One region of the Blastococcus sp. SYSU DS0617 genome, then DNA from elsewhere that is predicted to be linked to it. Evidence: riboswitches for the same ligand, from Rfam matches in the RefSeq annotation. Region 1 holds a riboswitch; each other region holds the start of a gene.
The links. Region 1 has a riboswitch for cyclic di-AMP ahead of ACI793_RS13320 (C40 family peptidase). Riboswitches for the same ligand answer to the same signal wherever they lie in the genome.

Region 1 (3,386 bases):
GGCGACCGATTCGCCCTGGCCGACGACCCTGCCGATCAGCGCCTCGGAGAGGTTGAGCGCGGCGCCGACGGTCAGGCAGACGATGGCGGTGCGCCGTCCGAAGGGTGCCGGCCGTGGGGCCGGCGGGTCGTGCGGCGCGGGTCGCGCGGGAGCCGGGGTCACGGGCTCAGCGGTCATGGGATCCACCTCCAACGCCTGGCGGGTCCCTCCCGCCCGGGCGAGGACCACGGTCGAGCGGGAGGTGTCCCGACGTCGTGAGGCGAGGGTCCTGATCTCGCCGGGACCGGTCCGCAGCGGAGTGATCTCGCGAGCGGGCGGAGACGGTGCGTTGCGCCACGCCGCCGGACCGAAGTAAGCGGCCGGTTGCGTTCCGCTAGGCACGTGTGCCGCCACGCCCGGAGCACCGTCGGCGTCCCCCGTGGTCGGCTCGCGAGTCGCCCGTCCGGAGCGGGTCCGCGGTGGTCCGGTAGTCGCTCGCAGAGACGCACGTCCGTCACTTTGTGACGGCCGGATGACCGACCTAGCGTCGTCGCGGTCCGGCCGAGGCCCCGTTCGTCACCGCCCCAGGTGACACCCGGTCGGACACCGCCGAACCGGCGCCGGACTCTTCTCGGCGCCGGGCCGGGGACCCACCGCAGTACTGGGGTGAAGCGCGATCCGGCTCCGCCGGTGGCGCCGGGCGATCTCCCCGTCCGAACCCGTCAGCTAACTCGGTAGGCGGTTGATGGAGAACAGGAGAACGCGTCGTCCATGACGACTACTCGCACGTCCACGATCACCCGCCGCTCCTTCCGCGGGGCAGCGCTCGCCCTCCTCACCGGCGCGGGAATCGCGCTCTCTCCGATGGCCGCCTCGGCGAGCCCCGCCCCCGGCGCCGTCGCCTCGCTGCCGTCCCAGGCATCGGCGCCGGCCCTCACCGCGGTCCCGGCCATCAACGGATGGTCGTCGTACGACACGGCGCTGGCCGCGGCGCACGTGGCGATGGGCCAGCAGGGCAAGCCGTACCGCTGGGGCGGCACGGGCCCCGGCGGCTTCGACTGCTCCGGGCTCGTCTACTCGTCCTTCCAGGCGGTCGGCGTCCACCTGCCGCGCACCTCCCGCGCCCAGTCGACGGCGGGGCACTACGTCAGCCGCGCCGACCTGCGGGCCGGTGACCTGATCTTCTTCTACTCCCCGGTGGGCCACGTCGGCATCTACCTGGGCTACGGCGTGATGGTGCACTCCTCGACCTACGGCAAGCCGGTCTCGATCGTGCCGGTGAGCTCGGTGCCGGGCTACAACACCGCCCGCCGGGTCGTCTGATCCGTCTCGCCCGGCCGGGTGCGCCCCCCGCACGGGGGGCGGACCCGGCCGGCGGTTCGTCGACGGGGCGACACGTCGATGTGCCGACAAGTCGACACAAAGCGCCAAACGGACGGCCCGGTTTCGGGGTGCTTACGCCGGAGCCGGAGAGGTTCGACGGCGTTAGCGTTACGGAGAGAGATCGGCCCGTACTGGTCCGTCACCACCCCGCTTCCCCTGGAGTGCTCCGTGTCCTCGTTCCGCCCCTTCCTCTCGCTGGTCCCCGACACCTCTCCGGCCGCTGACGAGTCGGCCTGGCCGCAGCCGTGGTCCGAGCCGGCCGCGGAGTCGTGGTCGGAGCCGTGGGCAGCGGCGCCGGCCGGCGGCGACGAGTCGTGGCGGCTGTCGGCGCTGTGCGGCGAGACCGACCCGGAGGCCTTCTTCCCGGAGAAGGGCGGCTCCACCCGCGACGCCAAGCGCGTCTGCACCGGGTGCGAGGTGCGGGCCGAGTGCCTGGAGTTCGCGCTGACCAACGACGAGCGCTTCGGCATCTGGGGCGGGCTGTCCGAGCGCGAGCGCCGGCGGCTGCGCCTGCAGCGCCGGGACGCCATCACCGCCTGACGCGTGGTCGCGACTCCCCGGCCCGTTCGGGGTAGGACGACGGGGTGACCTCTCCCCCGCCCGTCCTGCTGCTCGACGTCGACGGCGTGCTGAACGCGGTGCGCCCGGACCTCCCCGAGGGCTGGCAGCGCGGACGCTTCAACGGCTACGTGCTGTCCTGGGACCCCGCCGTCGTCGCCCGGCTGCGGGAGCTGCACGAGTCCGGCCGGGTCGAACTGCAGTGGCTGACCACCTGGACCGAGATGGCCGACCGGCTGCTGGCCGAGCCGCTGGGGCTGCCCCGCGGACTGCGCACGCACAGCCGGGACCTCCTGCCCACCGGGTTCGGTGGCGCGCTCGGCGGCGTCGCCGGGTGGTGGAAGCTGGCGGCGGCGCAGGCCGTCGCCGAGGCCGAACCCGGCCGGCGCATCGTCTGGATCGACGACGACCTCGCCGACCAGGCCGAGGACACCCGCGACTGGCTGGCCGCGAACGGCCAGGTGCTGGTCGTGGCACCGCACTACACGCGCGGGCTCACCCACGCCGAGCTCGACCGGATCGAGGCCTGGCTGGGCACCGCCGGCTGACAGTCCGGGAGCTCCGCGCGACCTCGCGCGGGAACCGGCTCACAGGTCGCCGACCTACCCTCGCGACCGACACCGACCAGAGGAGCAGCACCTCATGGGCTCCTACGAGCCGGATCCCCCACCGACCCGCCGGTTCCGCCGCGGCCCCGCCGGCCCGGGAAGGTCCGGGTACGCACCGCCGCCCGAGGACGACCGGTACGACCGGTACGCGCCGTCCGAGCACGACCGGTACGACGAGTACGGCCGGCCCGTGCGCCGGCCGCGGTTCGACCGGCCGCCGCCGTCGGGGAACGACTGGTACGGCGCTCCTCCCGTAGGCGACCGGTACGGCGCCCCTCCGGTGGGCGACCGGTACGGCGCCCCGCCCGCGAGGCCGTTCCCGCCCGACCGGCCCTTCCCGCCCGACGGGCCTGCGCCGGAGTCCGGTCGCCGCGGCCGGCGGGCCCGCACCGGCCGCCCGCGCCGCCGGATCGTGCGCCGGGTGGCGCGCGTGCTGGTGGTGCTCGCAGTCGTCCAGGCGCTGGTCGTCCTCTCGCTGCGCTGGGTGGACCCGCCGACGACGGCCTTCATGGCGGCCAACCCCGACGGCGCCATCCAGCAGTCGGTGCCGGTCGAGCACGTCTCCCGCACCTTCCTGGCGGCGGTCATCGCGCACGAGGACTCGGCACTGCCCACTCGTTCCGGCGCCTTCGAGTGGTCCGACCTGTGGGGCCGGGCGCAGGCGCACCTGGCCGGTGAGGACGACCCGTCGGGCTCCACGATCCCGCAGCAGGTGACCAAGAACCTCTTCCTCAACCAGGAGCTGAGCGCGTTCCGCAAGGGCGTCGAGGCGCTGATGTCGGTGGAGGTGGCCGCGCTGATCGACGACCGCCGGATGCTGGAGCTCTACGTCAACTACGCGCAGTTCGGCCCGACGAT
Region 2 (3,386 bases), on a different contig from region 1:
GCCGCGCGTCGTCGGAGGCGTTGATGACCTCCACGCGCTCGGCGCCGGTGTGCTGTGCCCAGTGCTTCACGTAGGACCGGACGGCTTCGTTCGTCAGTCCGGCTTCGTCCAGTACCGCATCTATGGCAGTCACGAGGATCCTCTCCATCCGCTACGACCCACCTTCTCGTCCCGGGCACGATCCAGCCACCGCGCCACTCTGCGAGGGAGTGGTGTGGACCCCTGATCGGGAAATCGTTCGGTGATGGTGTCAGGCGTGTTACCGCTGATGTACGCCGGGAGGCCTCCGGACCGCCCACGGACATCCGGAAGGGGTACGTCCCACGCTCGCCGGTGTGACGGGCGTAACTCCGGGATCGGGCCGTCGTTGTCCCGTGCGGCCTGTCCACGCCCCCCTCCGGAGCTGCTCCGTGCGCCGTCTCGCCGCCGTCCTGTCGGCCCTGTTCGTATCCCTCGTGCTGGTCGCGCCACCGGTGCAGGCGCACGGCGGGAACGGCCCGGTCCGCTACGTCGCGCTGGGCGACTCCTACAGCGCGGCGTCCGGCGTCCTGCCGGCCGACCTCACCGCCCCGCCGCAGTGCCTGCGCTCGACGGCCAACTACCCGCACGTCATCGCCGCGGCCACCGGTGCCCGGCTCACCGACGTCACGTGCGGGGGCGCGGACACCGGTGACTACCTCGCCGCCCAGTACCCGGGGGTGGCGCCGCAGCTGGACGCGGTCACCCGCGACACGCAGGTGATCACGATGACCATCGGCGGCAACGACAGCGGCGTGTTCATCGACTCGATCACCCGCTGCGGCGCAGCGGGGCTCTCCACGCTGGGCCGGGGGAGCCCGTGCCGCGACCGGTACGGCTCCTCCTTCGAGGACACCATCCGCAGCACCACGTACCCGTCGCTGGTCCAGGTGCTCCGGGCGGTGCGGACCAAGGCCCCGCGCGCCGAGGTCGCGATCCTCGGCTACCCGTCGATCCTGCCGGCCACCGGCGGCTGCTTCCCGCAGATGCCCGTCGCGGAGGGCGACGTCCCGTACCTGCGGGGCGTGCAGGCCACGCTGAACGACGCCATCCGCCGGGCGGCCAAAGCCACGGGCGTGACCTACGTGGACATGAGCCGGGTGTCGGAGGGGCACGACGCCTGCCAGCCGCTCGGGGTCCGCTGGGTGGAGCCGGTCGTCGGAGGCACCAACCCGGTGGTCGTGCACCCCAACGCCCTGGGCGAGGCGCGGATGGCGTCCCAGGCGATGACGGTCCTGCGCCGCCTCTGAGCCCGGCCGGCGCACACCGGCGCTCGGAGCCGGCGGCCGGACCCCGGCGCTCCTATCCGGCCGCTGGTTCCCGTCGCGCTCCAGGGGCACCGGAGGGCGGGGAGAGCTGGTTCCGCCCCTCCCGGCCGGGTGCAGACGGGCCGCGACGGGCGCCCGGCTCGTCGATCGGGGCGACGACCTGGCCATTTGTCACGGATGCATAACGGTGCCTACCGTCATGGTGTCCGCCGGTCGCCACGTCCCCCTCCCGGGGAGTTCGGCGGACGCCGCTGAGTCGCCGTCGTCCCCGTGGGGCGCCGGTGAGCCGGGGACCCACCGCAGCACTGGGGTGAATCGCGCACCGGGCACGTGTCCGTTGCGCGTAGGGCACTTCTGAGCCCGAATCCGTCAGCTAACCCGGTAAGCGGATCGGAAGAACGGAGAGCCGCCGGATGGCGCGCCCCTGCACCGCCGCTGGACCTGCCCGCACCCACCACCGACGGCGGGTCCACCCGCACGGCTGAGCCGCGCCCACCGCTCCTACGCACGTCCGCCTGCAGGCGCGCGTGCCCGGAGTGCAGTCCCGCAGATCCCACTCGTGCAGCGCCGCGCCCCGTGCCGGGGTGTCGCTGCCCCACGTCTCGGAGCACCCGCACCCATGAACGTCCGCACCACGATCTCCGGCGCCCGCCGCCGGCACTCCTCCCCGCGCCGCCGTCGACCGGTCGGCGTGCGCACCGGCACCTACCTCGCGTCCGCCGCCGCGGGCCTCGTCCTGGCCACCGCGCTCATCGGCAGCGAGGTCGCCCCGCGGGCCGACGCGGTGGGCGCTGGTGCCGTGAGCGTCGAGCCGGCTCCCGCCCCCTCCGGGTCGGGAAGCGTCGCCGGGCAGCTCGGGATCGACGCCTCGACCGCCCCGGACGACGCGGCGGACCGGCTCGAGCCGCTCCAGGAGCTGGCCGCCAGCCGCAGCAGCCGGGACGACGCGGCGGCCGCTGCCGGTCTCGCCCAGGCCGCCGCGGACCAGGCCGCGCTGGACCAGCAGCGCGCCGAGGCGGAGGCCGCCGCCCGGCGCGCTGCCGAGGAGGCGGCCGGGATGAAGGCGGCGGCGGCGTTCGCCGCGGCCGAGGAGGCGGCCGGGATGAAGGCGGCGGCCGCGTTCGCCGCGGCCGAGGAGGCGGCCGGGATGAAGGCGGCGGCCGCGTTCGCCGCTGCGGAAGAGGCGGCCGGGATGAAGGCCGCCGCGGCGATCGCCGCTGCCGAGGAGGCGGCCGGGATGAAGGCCGCCGCCGCGTTCGCCGCTGCCGAGGAGGCGGCCGCCGCAGCGCCGCCGGCCGCACCTGTCGCTGCCCCGCCCGCTCCGCCCGCTCCGGTCGCGCCCCCCGCTCCTCGGGCTCCGGCACCGGCACCGCCGGCACCGCCCGCGGCCCGGGCGCCCGCACCGGCCGCTGCACCGGCACCGGCTGCCCTCCCGGCACCCGCCCCGGTCGCCGCACGCGCCGTCGCGCGGATCACCAACAACGCCGGAGCGATCCGGCCGCAGGTGCAGGCGGCGGCGAACGCCGTGGTCAGCAACGTGCCCGGCGCCGGCTCGATCACCCTCGGCGGTACGCGCGCCAGCGCGGCCGACCCCGGTGGCCACCCCTCCGGCCTCGCGCTCGACTACATGGTCCTGTCGAACCGCGCGCTCGGGAACGCCATCACCGCCTACCACATCGCCCACTGGGACGAGCTCGGCGTGGCCTACATCATCTGGGAGCAGCGCTACCTCAGCTCACCCGGTGGGGCCTGGAAGCAGATGGAGAACCGGGGCAGCGTGACGGCGAACCACTTCGACCACGTCCACGTCAACTACCGCTGACGCCGTACCGCCGTACCGCCGGCCGTCGCGCATCGCGACGGCCGGCGGTGCTCGGTCGCGCCGCCCCGAGCTGCCGGATGCCGGGAGCGTCCGGGTGCCCGGTGGTGAGGGGCGTGTCACGCCCGGACACGCCGTCGCCGATTGTCACGGATCCGTAACGGTGGTTACCGTGGCTGCGTCCGCCGGTCGACACGACCCCACCCCGGCACGCCCGGGCACCGGCTCTCCGGTGACCCCACCGGCGTCCCGGCTCACCGCGGAGCCGCAGCCCTCGCCGA
Region 3 (3,386 bases), on a different contig from region 1:
GCCCGCGCACCAGGCGCGCGCCGAGAGGCGTCAGGCCGAGCACGGCGGAGACGGTCAGCCCCAGCAGCAGGGAGGCGAGCGAGGCGGGCCGGATCGCGGCGGCGAAGGCCTCCGCGCGGTCGACCTGCTCGGCCGACAACCCGGCCGTCGGGTCGATCGGGGTCGCCCCGCCCGGCGGCTCCGACAGCGTCTGCCAGGGGGTGCCGACGGCGACGACGACGGCGAATGCGGCGAGGAGCACCACCGCGGTCGCCAGCGCAGCGCGACGGCCGGTCATCCGGCCTCCGTTGCGACGCCGGTCTGCCGGGTCCGCGGCGTCATCACCACGGGGCACCGGCACGCACGGCCTCGATCCTAGTGACGGCTCGCATCGCCCTCCCGCTCGTGGCCTTCCGGAGGCCCCGGACGGGCCACGACGACCGGACGACGAGGGCCGGCGACCTCCGCGCGGGAGATCGCCGGCCCTCGTCGAGCGGGTCGCGTGTCCGTCAGACGACGCGGCGGGCGCTGTTGTAGCTCGGGAAGGAGTCGACGTTGTCGACCTTCACCGGCTGGCTCGAGGTGGAGGCGTGCACCATCTTGCCGTTCCCGATGTACATGGCCACGTGGCTGACCGGGCTGTAGAAGAACAGCAGGTCGCCGGGCTGGAGCTCGCCCCGGGAGACCGGCCGGCCCATCTGCGACTGGCTGCGGCTGGAGTGCGGCAGCGAGATGCCCGCGGCGCGGTAGGCGTAGGACGTCAGGCCCGAGCAGTCGAAGGCGTCCGGCCCGCCGGCGCCCCACACGTAGCGGTCCCCGACCTGGGCCAGTGCGGTGTTCACCGCCACCTGGGCGGCACCGCTGGGCGCGGCAGCTCTCGGCGCGGGGGCCGCCGGGGCGCTGCTGCCCGCCGAGGAGGCGGCGGACGAGGAGGCGGCGGACGAGGGGGCGGTGCGCTCGGACCGCGAGGCCCGGGCCAACTGCTCGTCGGCGTGGGCGCGCTCGACGGCAGCGCGCTGTGCGGCGTCCAGAGCCGCGTACTGCCGCTGGTAGTCCGCGATCCTGACCTCGAGGTCGTCCTGCTTCGCCTCGATCTGCTCGACGCTCTCCTCGGCCTGCTCGCGAGCCTCCTGCGCCTCGGCGCGGGCGGCCTCGGCGCGCTCGGAGGCCTCGGCGACCTCGCCGACGGCGGCGTTGGTACGCCCCGCGATGGCGTCCAGCGTGCCGAGCTGGGAGACGAACTCGTCGGCCGAATCGCTGGTCAGCATGACGTCGAGCTGGGTGAGGGCCCTGCCGCCGCCGGTGTAGGCGGTGCGAGCCAGCTGGCGGATCCGCCCGTCGAGGGCAGCGCGCTCGACGTCGGCCGCGTAGGCGGCGAGGGCGGCGCTCTCCACGGCCGCCTGCTGGCGCTCGAGCTGCACCTTCGCCTCGTTCAGCTGCTCGGACACGACCTCCAGCTCGTGGCTGGCCTCGGCGACCATCTGCGCGGCCTCGGCGGTGCTGGTGGCGCGGCCCGGCTCCGCGGAGGCGGTGCCCGGGACCATGGTGAAGGTCAGTGCAGTGGTGGCCCCGATGAGCAGGCCGGCGCGGAGGCGGCCCACCCGGCGGGCGGAGCCGGCCGGAGGATCGGGGCGGAAGGGTGCGAGGACATGCGTCGGTGAAGCGTGCGGGGTCGCCACGAGCGGCGGCTCTCCATTTCTTCCTCGTCACCGCCTACCGAGTTAGCTGACGGGTTCGGGCGGGGAAGAAACGGCCCTATCTCCTGCTCACCGGCGGACCGGCCCTCACAGGAGAACTCACCCCAGGACTGCGGTGGGTCCCCGGTTCACCTCGGACGACCGGTCGGACGTCGTGCGGTGATTCGGCGGTGTCCGGCCGAGGCCACCCGTCTGCGGATGACGACCACCCGGTCGGACGCGACGACCCTACGTTCGTGATGTGTCCGTGACAAACGGAGACAGCAGTTAAACCTGTGACGAGAATCTCGACCCTCTCCGCGCGCCTCCACAGTGGCAGCCGAGAGTAGGGGTACAAGCACGGTCCGCAGCCACTGAGCTCGCCGGCGAGTGCGTCAGCCGGTACGTCGGTCGGGCGAGATCCCGCCGTCGTCGGCCGCCCCGGAGCCGTCGCGGTGACGCAGGGGCGGCACCAGCCCGTACTCGGCCAGCGCGCGGACGGCCCGGCGTTCGACGTCGTCGAACTCCACCACCACACCGGGCGGTGGCACGACGACGTCCTCGGCGGCCGGCGCGGGGCCGCCGCTGCGGGCGCGGCCGGCCATCGGCACCACGACCGGGTCGACGCCCTCCCACCCTGGTGGAGCACCGAGCAGCACGGTGACGACGCAGTCGGCGCAGCCGGCGCCCCGGACGGTGCAGGTATCGCAGTCGATGAGCATGTCTCTCCTCCGTGAGTCATGCGCACGGTAGGAGCGGCCACCGACAATCCCGTCCCGGACGGTCAGCTGCCTGCGTACTCCCAGTGCCACGGCTCCTCGCGACCGTTGCCCGGGTCGGCCCACGTCGGGTGCAGGAAACCGAACCGCCCGGCGTTGGCCGCCATCCAGCCGTACTGCGGCGTCCCGAAGGTCTCGATGCCGCCGCACAGGTCGACGGCCAGCCCCCAGCCGTGGTTGCTCGTCCCGGGGACCGCGGCCAGCGCGGGCTTCTCGCCGTAGAGCTTCACCTGGCCGGCGTAGGTCCGGTAGGAGTCGGTGATGCAGAGCGGCCCGCCGAACGCGGCGGCGTAGGCCGCCGACATGGCCCGGTAGGCCGCAGCGGCGTCGCAGCGCAGCGAGTGCCCCGCCGCGCCCAGCGGGCACATCGCGCTGGGCGGGATGAGCCCGTTGGGGTACCCGCCCCACTGCCGCGCCCCGCCGTAGCTGGGCGGGTAGACCGCGTTGCCGCACTCCACGCGCAGGGCGTCCCCCGTCGGCCCCGGCGCCACCGCGGGCGCGCGCCGACCGAGGCTCGGCCGGCCGACACCGAGCACCTCGTCGGCGGGCAGGGTGCGCACCACGACGGCGCCCGCCCTGGCGTCGGCCGCGAGCATGGTGCGCGGGTCGAGCGCGATCCCCACGTGCCCGAGCCCGGCCTCCGGGGTGCCGAGGAAGACCAGGTCACCGGGGAGCACGTCGGCGGCAGCGACCGGCGCCGTGACGGCGAAGAGCTCCGCCTGGCTCCCGGGCAGCGCGACGCCGGCCCGCCCGTAGACCGACTGCACCAGCGAGCCGCAGTCCCAGGACTCGGGACCGGCGGTACCGGGCGCGTAGGGCAGTCCCAGCGCGTCCATGGCCGCGGTCACCGCCGCGAGCGTCTCGGCGGGCAGCACGAGCAGGGATGCGGGCCGGCCGGGGAGCTGTGCGGCTCCGCGCTGGGCACCTCCGCCGGCGGCACCGACCGGCACCA
Region 4 (3,386 bases), on a different contig from region 1:
GGCGACCTGCCCGGCGACCAGCTCGCGGACCTCGCCGGCGAGCTGGGCCGCCGGCTGAGCGGCGCCGGCGTGAACCTCAACCTCGCGCCGGTGGTCGACGTCGTCCCGGCGGGCACCGAGGCCGACAACGGCCCGATCGGCTTCTTCGACCGGCAGTACGGCAGCACCGGCGCGGAGGTCGTCCCGGCCGCGACGGCCGTCGTCGACGGACTGGCGGCGGCAGGGGTCACCTCGACGCTCAAGCACTTCCCGGGGCTGGGCCTGGTGCGCGGGAACACCGACGACACCGCGGACGTCGTCGACGCGGTCACCACGGCCGGGGACGACCAGGTGACCGCGTTCGCGGAGACGCTGTCCCGGACCGAGGCGGAGCCGATGGTGATGATGTCGTCGGCGACCTACAGCCGGATCGACCCGGCCTCCCGGGCGGCCTTCTCGCCGGTGGTCATCGGCGACCTGCTGCGCGGGGAGCTGGGCTTCTCCGGCCCGGTCATCTCCGACGACCTGGGGAGCGCGGTCGCGGTGACGCACGTCCCGGTGGGCGAGCGGGCGGTGCGCTTCCTCGCTGCGGGCGGGACCCTCGTGCTGACGGTCGCCCCCGACACCTTCCCGGCCATGCTGGAGGCGGTGCTGGCCCGGGACGCGGCCGACCCGGCGTTCGCAGCCGTCGTCGACTCCGCCGTGCACACCGCGCTGCTCGCGAAGGCCGAGGCCGGGCTGCTCGGCTGAGCCCGGCACGCACGGAGCCGCCGAGATCAGCTGATCTCGGCGGCTCCGTGGCGTCGAGGCACCGGGATCACGCGATCCCGGCCGCGGGGCTCAGGTCAGTACCAGCCCTTGGCCTGCGAGTGCGACCAGGCGCCGCAGGGCGAACCGAAGCGGTTGTTGATGTAGATCAGCCCGGCGTCGATCTGGCGGTAGCCGTCGGAGGTCTTCGCGATACCGGTGCCGGCCCAGGTGCTGTCCAGGAACTGCGCGATGCCGTACGCGGTGCTGCGCGGGTTCTGCGCGTTGGGGTTCCAGCCGCTCTCCTTGCCCCACAGCTTCTCGAGGCAGGAGAACTGGGAGCTGTTGCCGCCGAGCTTCTGCAGGGCGTAGCTCTGGTAGGAGCCCGACGGCGCGGCGGGTGCTGCCGCTGCCGCGCGGGGAGCGGGGGCGGGGGCGGCCGGGCGAGCGGCACGTGCGGCGCGGGCGGCCTCCGCGGCGCGGGCGGCTTCCGCGGCGCGAGCCGCCTCGGCGGCGCGGGCGGCCTCCGCGGCACGGGCTGCCTCGGCGGCGCGGGCGGCCTCCACCCGGGCCGCCTCCTCGGCCGCGAGCCGGGCGGCCTCCTCGGCCGCGCGGCGGTCGTGCTCGGCCTGCTCGGCGGCCAGCTGGTTCAGCGCAGCGGCCGTCTGCTCGGCGTCCCGCGCGCTCCGGCTGGCGGCCAGCTTCTCCAGCGGCGCGACGACGTCGGTGTCCAGCGCGGGCGCCGGCTCCGCCGTGATGCCGAGCTGCTGGGCGACGCTCATCGACTCGGTCTGCGCGACGGCCTGCGCCTCGGGCTCCCCGGCGGAGAGGACGCCGACCATGACGGCGCCGGCCGTGGCCACGCCGATGAGGGCGACGGACCGGCGGGCACCCAGCGGCGGGCGGTTGCGGAGACGTGCGTTCACGGTGGTGCGGAGGTTCATGAGGAGGTTCTGCTCCGGGGGTCAGGGCGCAGCAGAGCAGCCGCCCCCCAGGGGCGGCGAGAGCCTGCGGCTGTCCAGTTCTTCCGTGAGCCGCCTACCGGGTTAGCTGACGGGTTCGGGCGGGAAGCAGCCCTACCCCGCCCCGGACTGGAGGTCCGGGGCCGGGATTCACCCCAGTACGTCGGTGGGTCCCCGGCTCGCCTCTCGGGGCGATTCGGCGGCGCCCGGCGCGGAACCCTCGGGTGAGGGAGCCGCCGGCCGGACCGGGCCAACGTAACGGCTGTTATCGGTTCGTGACAATGCCGTGAACGTATTTACCGACGTGACGCATCTCCCGTTCACGGCCGGGACGGATTCACGGCAGCCGCCACACCGTCGTCCGGCGGACGCGGGCAGGCCCGCCTTCGGTGTCGACGACGTCGTGGACGGCGGCCTCGACCAGCCGGTGGTGCGGCAGGTACGGCCGGCCGGGGTCCCCGATCAGCACCTCGGCGCCCGTGGCCCGGACGGCGTCCAGGAACGGCAGCACCCGGTCGGTCATGATCCGGTCGTAGCAGACGTCGCCGGCCAGGACGACGTCGACCGACGGCGGCCCCTCCCCCAGCAGATCGCCCACCGGCTCGATCCCGGCCACGCCGTTCAGCGCCGCGTTCTCCGGGATGGCGGCCAGCCCGAAGGGATCGATCTCGCTGGCCACGACCCGCGTCGCGCCGGCCATGACCGCCGCGACGGCGACCAGCCCGCTGCCGGCGCCCAGGTCCAGCACCGAGCGGCCCGCGACGACCTCCGGGTGATCGAGCACGTAGCGGGCCAGGGCCTGACCACCGGGCCAGGCCGCCGCCCAGAAGGGCGGCTCCTGGGCGGTCCGACCCTGCTCCACCGCCATCGCCTCCCACAGCGCGACGACGTCGGCGGCGACCAGCAGCCGCACCTCGGGCACCAGCGACGGACGCACGGGGCGGGTGTGGGCGCGGATGAACTCGGCGGGGACGGTCACCCGGTCAGTCTCGCGTGGCCGCCCCGCCCCGGGCGGAGGAGCCCCGGGCGGCGATGCCCCGGGCGACGAGCCGCCAGTAGCTCCCCGGCCGCAGCCGCACGAGTGCGTCAGGCACCCGCGCGCTGAGACCGATGAGCAGCCGGGGACGGCGCTTCTCGATGGCGGTCACGATCTGCGCGGCGGCCTTCTCCGGTGGGATGCGCAGCAGCCTGGCCATCTGCGCACGGCCCTCCGCGACCTCGGCGGGGTCCACCCCCGAACCCAGGCGCGCGCTCTCGGCGATCCGCGTCCGGATGCCGCCCGGGTGGACCACGGTGACGCCGACCTCGTCGTCGGCGAGCTCGTGCCGCAGCGACTCGCTGAAGCCGCGCACGGCGAACTTGCTGGCGGCGTAGGCGGCCTGCCCGGGCGGGGCGAAGATGCCGAAGATGCTGGAGACGTTCACCAGGTGCGCACCGGGGTGCGCCTTGAGCGTGGGCAGCAGCGCCGCGGTCAGCCGCACCACCGCACGGAAGTTGATCGCCAGCACCCAGTCGAACTCCTCGAGGGTGACCTGGTCGAAGCGGCCACCCAGCGCGACGCCGGCGTTGTTGACCAGCAGCGTCGTCCCCGGATGGGCGGACGCCAGGGTCGCCCCCAGGGCGTCGGTGGCCGCCTCGTCGGCGAGGTCGACGACGTAGGTGTCGACCTCCAGTCGAGGGTGAGCTCTGCGGATGCGG

Region 2: another riboswitch for cyclic di-AMP. It lies ahead of ACI793_RS13765 (hypothetical protein); the one in region 1 lies ahead of ACI793_RS13320 (C40 family peptidase).
Region 3: another riboswitch for cyclic di-AMP. It lies ahead of ACI793_RS12745 (C40 family peptidase); the one in region 1 lies ahead of ACI793_RS13320 (C40 family peptidase).
Region 4: another riboswitch for cyclic di-AMP. It lies ahead of ACI793_RS17965 (aggregation-promoting factor C-terminal-like domain-containing protein); the one in region 1 lies ahead of ACI793_RS13320 (C40 family peptidase).

Annotation. Positions count from the first base shown of each region.
Region 1 covers NZ_JBJHAO010000011.1:50,783-54,168, reverse strand. Annotated here, with positions in the region: gene ACI793_RS13325 (hypothetical protein) at 1-177, opposite strand, end outside; cyclic di-AMP (ydaO/yuaA leader) riboswitch at 577-735, shown strand; gene ACI793_RS13320 (C40 family peptidase) at 751-1,302, shown strand; gene ACI793_RS13315 (WhiB family transcriptional regulator) at 1,531-1,902, shown strand; gene ACI793_RS13310 (HAD domain-containing protein) at 1,947-2,468, shown strand; gene ACI793_RS13305 (transglycosylase domain-containing protein) at 2,563-3,386, shown strand, end outside.
Region 2 covers NZ_JBJHAO010000012.1:5,374-8,759, forward strand. Annotated here, with positions in the region: gene ACI793_RS13755 (phosphoenolpyruvate carboxykinase (GTP)) at 1-133, opposite strand, end outside; gene ACI793_RS13760 (SGNH/GDSL hydrolase family protein) at 411-1,268, shown strand; cyclic di-AMP (ydaO/yuaA leader) riboswitch at 1,526-1,689, shown strand; gene ACI793_RS13765 (hypothetical protein) at 1,906-3,108, shown strand.
Region 3 covers NZ_JBJHAO010000010.1:84,308-87,693, reverse strand. Annotated here, with positions in the region: gene ACI793_RS12750 (M48 family metallopeptidase) at 1-277, opposite strand, end outside; gene ACI793_RS12745 (C40 family peptidase) at 489-1,580, opposite strand; cyclic di-AMP (ydaO/yuaA leader) riboswitch at 1,675-1,856, opposite strand; gene ACI793_RS12740 (hypothetical protein) at 2,051-2,377, opposite strand; gene ACI793_RS12735 (D-alanyl-D-alanine carboxypeptidase family protein) at 2,440-3,386, opposite strand, start outside.
Region 4 covers NZ_JBJHAO010000021.1:29,927-33,312, reverse strand. Annotated here, with positions in the region: gene ACI793_RS17970 (glycoside hydrolase family 3 N-terminal domain-containing protein) at 1-729, shown strand, start outside; gene ACI793_RS17965 (aggregation-promoting factor C-terminal-like domain-containing protein) at 825-1,670, opposite strand; cyclic di-AMP (ydaO/yuaA leader) riboswitch at 1,747-1,900, opposite strand; gene ACI793_RS17960 (class I SAM-dependent methyltransferase) at 2,026-2,667, opposite strand; gene ACI793_RS17955 (SDR family NAD(P)-dependent oxidoreductase) at 2,672-3,386, opposite strand, start outside.